DNA from 2 places in the Clostridium sp. AN503 genome. Region 2 is predicted to be linked to the other one. Evidence: a T-box and tRNA genes for the amino acid it is inferred to sense, from the RefSeq annotation. Region 2 holds a T-box; the other holds one or more tRNA genes.
What was found. The T-box of region 2 lies ahead of proS (proline--tRNA ligase). A T-box ahead of a tRNA ligase gene usually reads a tRNA of that ligase, here a tRNA-Pro.

Region 1: it encodes a tRNA-Pro, which carries the amino acid that the T-box ahead of proS (proline--tRNA ligase) is inferred to sense. The anticodon was not compared.

Annotation. Positions count from the first base shown of each region.
Region 1 is NZ_JBFDTP010000002.1:995,513-999,410, forward strand. Features, by position in the region: gene AB1I67_RS11850 (rhodanese-like domain-containing protein) at 1-415, shown strand, start outside; gene AB1I67_RS11855 (Rrf2 family transcriptional regulator) at 412-855, shown strand; gene AB1I67_RS11860 (thioredoxin domain-containing protein) at 889-1,209, shown strand; tRNA gene AB1I67_RS11865 (tRNA-Pro) at 1,308-1,381, opposite strand; gene AB1I67_RS11870 (HAD family hydrolase) at 1,495-2,274, shown strand; gene lpdA (dihydrolipoyl dehydrogenase) at 2,326-3,741, shown strand; gene AB1I67_RS11880 (aminopeptidase P family protein) at 3,787-3,898, shown strand, end outside.
Region 2 is NZ_JBFDTP010000002.1:321,750-325,647, forward strand. Features, by position in the region: gene AB1I67_RS08650 (TetR/AcrR family transcriptional regulator) at 1-524, opposite strand, end outside; gene AB1I67_RS08655 (GntR family transcriptional regulator) at 603-1,232, opposite strand; T-box leader at 1,385-1,641, shown strand; partial or broken gene proS (proline--tRNA ligase) at 1,737-3,171, shown strand; gene AB1I67_RS08665 (LytTR family DNA-binding domain-containing protein) at 3,310-3,898, shown strand, end outside.

The DNA.
Region 1 (3,898 bases), 670 kb from region 2:
AGCAATCGGGCTTTCGGTGGCTGCAGCGCTCCTGCTGGCTGCCTGTACCCGGTCCCATAAAGGAACGGCAGCCGCAGCTCCAGAAGAGTCAGGCAGTGCCTATCACAAGATAACGGCTGAAGAAGCAAAGGAGATGATGGATTCAGGAGATGTGACGGTCGTGGATGTACGCAGGGCAGAGGAATATGAGCAGGCACACATTCCGGGAGCGGTCCTGGTACCCAATGAGTCGATCGGTGAGGAGCAGCCGGAGGAATTGCCGGACAAGGATGCGGCGATTCTGGTGCACTGCCGTACCGGGGTCCGCAGCAAGCAGGCATCAGACAAGCTGGTGAAGATGGGATATACTAATATTTATGATTTTGGCGGCATTGTGGACTGGCCGTATGAGACAGAAGGTGGTGAAGCAAATTGAACAGCGATTTTATCGTAGGACTCCATGCGCTGGTGTACCTGCACCATAAGGGGACGACCCAGCGCAGTGAGGAACTGGCGGACAATATCTGCACGAATCCCGGCCGGGTACGGCGGGTCATGGCACAGCTTAAAAAGGCGGGATTGGTGGAGACGAGGGAAGGACGTTTTTCAGGCGGATATTCCTATGAGATGGGACGCACGATCACGCTGGGGGAGATCAGCAGGGCTCTGGACACCAAATTTGCCGATGCAGGCTGGCGGAGCGGAGACCCGGATAAGAATTGCCGTGTAGCCTGCGGTATGAGCGGTTATATAGATGGGCTTTATGAAGAGATGAACCACCGCTGCAATGATTACCTGGACACTATTACAGTGACAGATGTGGAACAGGAGCTTTTCAAGGACAAAGAGGGAATGCATGCAGCAGGAAATGCTTAAACTATTCTGGAAGGATTGAAAGGAGATCATAACATGATTGATGTAACAGGCAAGAACTTTAAAGAGGAAGTATTAGATTCGGCAGTTCCGGTAGTGATTGATTTTAAGGCGCCCTGGTGCGGCTATTGCCGCCGTCTGGAGCCGACTGTGGTAAAAATGGGGCAGGAGTTTGAAGGTAAGATCAAGGTGGTTGGGCTTGATATCGATGCAGATCCGGAGCTGGCAGAGCAGTTTCAGGTGATGACGATCCCAACGCTGATCCTGTTCCGGGATGGCAGGGAAGTCAGCAGCGTAGTAAATCCAGCGAACCGGGATGCCATTGAAGGCTGGCTGAAGGAGCACGGCGCCCTGTAAGGACTGGAATTATAAATGAAATACATTAGTATAAAATAAAACACGGGAAATCCATAACAGATGTCAGGATTTCCCGTGTTTTATTGACCTTGCAGTAATCGGGGCAACAGGATTTGAACCTGCGACCTCTCGGCCCCCAGCCGAGCGCGCTACCAAGCTACGCCATACCCCGATGTTCGGCAACCAGCTTATTATAGCAGATAATTTCCATTTTGAAAAGAGGTTTACAGCAGGTTTTTTATTTGTTATCATTATCTTTAGGATAAATGAGAGGAATTTTGAGAAATGAAGGGAATTATCAGTTTTGATATGGATATGACGCTTCTGGATCATTCAGCTTCCAGGATACCGGACAGTGCATATCGGGCTATCGACCGGCTGCGGGAGCAGTATTACATTGCCATCGCTACCGGCCGGGATTTAGACAGCAAGTTCAGCGCCGGGCTGAGGGAACTGGTGGAGCCGGATGCGGTGATCCATTTAAACGGTACCAAGGTGACGGTGGGGGATCAGATGATTTATCACCACACCATGAATAAGGATCTGGTAAGACGGATTCTGGAATTTGCCGAGGGAAGGAATTTTGCCGTGGGGCTAACTGCCGGGACGGAGGACTATTATATGAACCCGGAGGTGGTGAGAGAGCAGGATATCCGGCGCTGGGGGGAGACGGGACGTGTCTTTAAGGACCCCTGGAAGCTGCTTGACATGGAGGTGCGGACCCTGGTCTATCTCGGCAGGGAGCAGGGGGCAAAGCAGGTGGAGGCGGAGTTTCCGGAGCTGAAGCTGCCCATGTTTTCCAGCGGCGAGGGCGCGGATATCGTGGAGCGGGAGGCATCCAAGGCAGAAGGGCTTAAGCGTCTCTGCGAGTATTATGGGATCCCGCTGGAGCATACGGTGGCTTTCGGCGACAGCATGAATGATTATGAGATCGTGCGCACAGCCGGGATCGGAGTTGCCATGGGCAACAGTATTGAAGCGTTAAAACAGGTGGCTGATTATGTGACGACGCCTATTGGCGAGGATGGGATCTGGAATGCCTGCGTCCATCTGGGGCTGATCTGAGGCGTTTGATCTAAAAGATTATGGAACTTTAAGGGGAAGGAAGTAGGGACAATGGCAGTAAACTGTGATTTAGTGATCATCGGCGCGGGACCGGGCGGATATACGGCAGCGCTGAAGGCAGCCGGGTTTGGCATGAAGGTCGTTGTGATCGACCAGGACAAGTTGGGGGGAGTATGTATTAACCGGGGATGTATCCCGACTAAGGCGCTGCTTCACGCATCCAATATTTTTTCTATGATGCAGCAGTGCGATGAGTTCGGGGTGTCTACTGATTTTATTTCTTTTGATTTTGCCAAGATGCAGGATTACAAGAAGCGTTCCGTCAAGCAGTACCGCGGGGAGATCGAGAAGCTGTTTAAGCAGAATGGGATTGGTTTTGTGAAAGGGACAGCCACCATACGCCGGGAAAAGACGGTTGAAGTGAAAAATGAGAATGGCCGGGAGTATTTCCATGCCAGGAACATTATCATTGCCACCGGAGCAAAGCCTGTGATGCCAAAGATTCCGGGGATCGATCTGCCGGGCGTGATCAACAGCGACCGGCTGCTGGCGGTGCCTAACTGGAATTATGACCGGATCGTGATCCTGGGCGGCGGTGTGATCGGCGTGGAGTTTGCGACGATCTTCCAGGCGTTGTGTGCAAAAGTCACGATCGTGGAGAAGGGCAGTCACCTGCTGGGGCCGATGGATGTGGAGGTTGCAACGGCTCTGGAGGAGCAGCTGGCTCAGAAGGGCATTTCCATCCACTGCAATACGACTGTGGAAGAGATCACAAAGGAGGATGGACTGACCTGTCATCTTTTAGATCATAATACCGGGGAGACCAGCCAGATCAAGGCCAGCCAGGTGGTGGTCGCAGTTGGCAGGACTCCATATATGCAGGGACTGTTTGGCGAGGATGTGGATCTGAAGATTGAAGACGGGCGGCTGGCGGTGGACAGCGATTTTCAGACCAGCGAACCGGGGATCTACGCCATCGGAGACGTGGTGGCGCGCACCCAGCTTGCCCATGTGGCTATGGCACAGGGAACCTTTGTGGTGGAGAATATTGCGGGGCATTCCCACAGCATCCGCCTGGAGGCAGTGCCAAACGGGATGTATGTGTCGCTCCCGATCGTGCCCAACTGTATTTACACAGAGCCGGAGATCGCGACTGTCGGGATCACGGAGCAGAATGCCAACAATCTGGGCATGAAGGTGCGCTGCGGTGTCTATACCATGGACGGGAACGGCAAATCCATTATCGCCCGGGAGGAGCATGGCTTTATCAGACTGATCTTCGAGGCGTACTCCAACACGATCGTGGGCGCCCAGATGGTATGCCCCCGGGCGACAGATATGATCGGAGAGATGGCGACGGCAATCGCCAATGGCCTGACTGCAGAGCAGCTTTCGCGCGCCATGCGCGCCCATCCCACATACAGCGAGGGGATTACGGCAGCCATCGAGGATGCGATGAAAAGCTGATAGGGAAAGATGGATCATGAAAGACAGATAAGGAGAGAACAGGATATGAATGAGATTGCAGAACGGATTGAGAAGCTGCGGGAGCTGATGGCTGAGAGACGGATTGACGCCTATCTGGTGCCAACTTCGGATTACCACGAGTCGGAGTATGTGGGGG
Region 2 (3,898 bases):
TCCTGTTCTACAGGGGTAAGCTCCTGGCGGAACGATGCTTTTAAAAATGTATAGCCAAAGGTGGCAGAAAAGAACATCATAGCCAGATTCTCAAAATCATGGTGGGGGAGCTTCCCTTTTGCCTCCATCTGGTTAAAATACTCTGCCAGGGATGAGAGGAAAGCCTGTGGGATCTGCATGATCAGAGGAGCGGTCTCTTCATAGAGCTGAGGCGCCCTCAGTCCAATGGACAGGTTCACAAAGTCGGGAGTGATCCGCTCCATATAGGCCCGCATGAACATCTCCAGATCCGGCCGCAGTTCATAACGTAGATCCTGAAAGATCTCCGGGGTCACATTTGCCCGCCATTTCTCCTGGGCGATCCCGTTCAGCACGATATCCTTTTTATTTTTAAACTTCCGGAACAAAGTGCATTCATTGACCTTTGCCAGATTGGCAATATCCTTTGTGGTGGTTGCAACATAGCCTTTATCACGGATCAGGGACATGGTTGCATCGATGATTCTTTGACTGGTATCGTCCAAGGGGGCACCTCCATGCAAGTACTTGCTATCATTTTATCTGGTTTCTGCTTTTTTGTCAACCCGGAGGTATGCCTGCGTTTAGACGCTTTTAAACTCCCGCAGGTCCAGCTCCAGTTTTTTGGTGGCGCCTTCGATATCTTTCTTTTCGATACAGTCCAGGATATCACGGTGGTAGCGCATGTCGATGGGATTGTATTCCTTGTCCCATTTGTCCCAATAGAACTGGGCGTAGGCGCGTTTTAAAATGCCCATGGAGCGTTTGAGCTGGTCCCAGGCATATTCGTTCCGGGCGCAGGAGAGCAGCGCTAAATGAAAATTGGTGTTGTGCTCCCAGTGGAGCCACATATCGTCCACGGATGCGTTGCACAAATCGTCCAGCCGGTACAGTTCTTCCAGCTGAGCCTGGGTGATGGATTCATAGCAATCACGCAGGAATCCGCTCTCCAGCAGGAACCGGAACCGCAGGATATCCTCCGCATCCCTGCTGGTGAGGCGGATCACCTCGTAACCATACCGGGGCAGGTTCCGCAGCACCCCGTCGTTGCACAGGGAGATCAGGGCTTCCCGTACCGGGGACTTGCTGAAGCCATACTTTTCTACCAGCTCCGATTCATTGATGATCTGGTTCGCTTTATATTCTCCCTGGATGATCCCGTCCAGGGTCTTTTGATATACAATGTTTTTAAGACTGCCATTTCCTTTTGCCATATGAATTCTCCGTATCATTAGTGGTTTTATCATAACAAATAAACGAGGCAAAGTAAAGTGGACAGCCAGATGCGGAAACACAAGAGGTTTTAACCCTTGACAAAGCCCCGGAAATGGCGTAGAATCAAGCATACGGGCGTTTGCCTTATAATGGAAAGACTGTGAAGGGGATTAGTAAGCCGTCATACACATGCAGAGAGAAGGCCATTTGGTGAGAGGCTTTTTGTGTCACTGAGCGCTGAACCGGCCCTGGAGTTTTGCAGAGAACTGCAACGTAAGATCCGGCGTTAGCGGATGAAAAAGAGAGCGCTTTTGGATACCGGAGGCCGTCATGGACGGACGCTGGCATAGGCCGGAAGGGCTAATCAGGGTGGTACCGCCGAATTTATCTGGTCATTCGGTCCCTTGTCATTGTGCAGCTGATATGCGCATGGCAGGGACCGGATGGCTTTTTCATTTACCCAATCATTTTTATATAATCGAATAGGAGAGAGGAGCATTGTTATGGCAAAGGATAAGAAATTAGTGGAGGCGATCACATCCATGGATGTGGATTTCGCCCAGTGGTACACCGATGTGGTCAAGAAAGCGGAGCTTTGCGACTACGCCAGCGTGAAGGGCTGTATGGTCATCAAGCCGGCTGGTTATGCGATCTGGGAGAACATCCAGCATGAGCTGGACCGCCGTTTTAAGGAGACCGGTGTGGAGAACGTGTACATGCCGCTGTTTATCCCGGAGAGCCTGCTTAACAAGGAGAAGGATCATGTGGAGGGCTTTGCGCCGGAGGTTGCGTGGGTGACCCACGGCGGCCTGGATGAGCTGCAGGAGCGCATCTGTGTACGCCCGACCTCTGAGACCTTGTTCTGTGATTTTTATGCGAAGGATATCCAGTCTTACCGTGACCTGCCGAAGGTATACAACCAGTGGTGCTCCGTAGTCCGCTGGGAGAAGACCACGCGTCCCTTCCTCCGTTCCAGGGAGTTCTTGTGGCAGGAGGGCCATACGGCCCATGCCACGGCTGAGGAGGCCGAGGAGCGCACAACCCAGATGCTGAATGTCTACGCCGATTTCTGTGAGGAGGTCCTGGCGATCCCGGTCATCCGGGGCCAGAAGACCGACAAAGAGAAGTTCGCAGGCGCAGAGGCTACTTACACCATCGAGGCACTGATGCATGACGGTAAGGCGCTGGCAGTCCGGCACCAGCCATAACTTTGGCGACGGATTTGCGAAGGCGTTTGAGATCCAGTATGCGGCGAAGGACAATTCCCTTCAGTATGTGCACCAGACCTCCTGGGGCATGTCCACCCGCATCATCGGCGCGATCATCATGGTGCATGGAGATGACAACGGGCTGGTACTGCCGCCCCGCATCGCCCCGACCCAGGTTATGATCGTACCGATCCAGCAGCAGAAGGAGGGCGTGCTTGACAAGGCATTTGAGCTTAAGAACGTGCTGTCCGGCTTCCGCGTGAAGGTGGATGACTCCGACAAGAGCCCGGGCTGGAAGTTCAGTGAGTCCGAGATGCGCGGCATCCCGGTCCGTGTGGAGATCGGCCCGAGGGATTTAGAGAACAACGAGGCGGTTTTAGTGCGCCGTGATACTCATGAGAAGATAACAGTCTCCCTGGATGAGATCGGCGCTAAGGTCGGCGAGCTGCTGGAAACGATTCAGCACGACATGCTTGAGCGGGCAAGAGCCCATCGCGACGCACATACCTATGAGGCTGTCACTTATGATGAGTTTGTCAAGACCATCAATGAGAAGCCGGGCTTTGTAAAGGCCATGTGGTGCGGCGACCTTGCATGTGAGGAGAAGATCAAGGAAGACACGGCGGCGACTTCCCGCTGCATGCCGTTTAAGCAGGAACAGCTTTCGGATCATTGTGTCTGCTGCGGAAAACCCGCGAAAAAGATGGTTTACTGGGGCAGGGCGTATTAAGACGCGCCTGTCAGGTGTTGGAGGGCATTCTGCCAGCTTGGAATGGAGGCTGGCGGAATGTCTTTTTTTCTGTTTTTATGGAAACAGGAGAATTTTCATGGTAAGATAAAAAGAAAAATGACCGGGGAGGAAGAGCGGATGCTTAAGATTGCTGTCGTGGACGATGAGCAGGTTTATATCGACCAGATCCAGGAATACATTGCGCAGTATGCAGAGGAAAAGAACCGTGACATCCAGACGGCGGTTTTCCATGACGGGAAGGAGCTTCTGGAGGATTACCGTTCCGGTTATGATATCATCCTGCTGGACATCGAGATGAATGAGATGGACGGGATGGAGGCGGCGCGGGAGATCCGGAAGCAGGATCAGGATGTGGTCCTTGTCTTTATCACCAACATGGCCCAGTATGCGATCAACGGCTATGAGGTGGGGGCTTTGGATTATGTGCTGAAGCCGATCAATTACTATACATTTTCTGTGCGCCTGGACAGGGCGGTCTCCCGGGTGAAGAAGCGCCAGCCGGAGGAGATCCTCTTAAGCCTGCCCGACGGGATCAGGCGGCTGAAGGCGGACCGGATCCACTATGTGGAGGTACAGAACCGGATGCTCCATTACTACACGGAGGACGGCGTTTTTGTGGTGCGCGGAACGCTGCAGGGAGCGGAGGAGCAGCTTAGGGAGTGCCATTTTGTCCGCTGCAACCACTGGTATCTGGTCAATCTCAGCT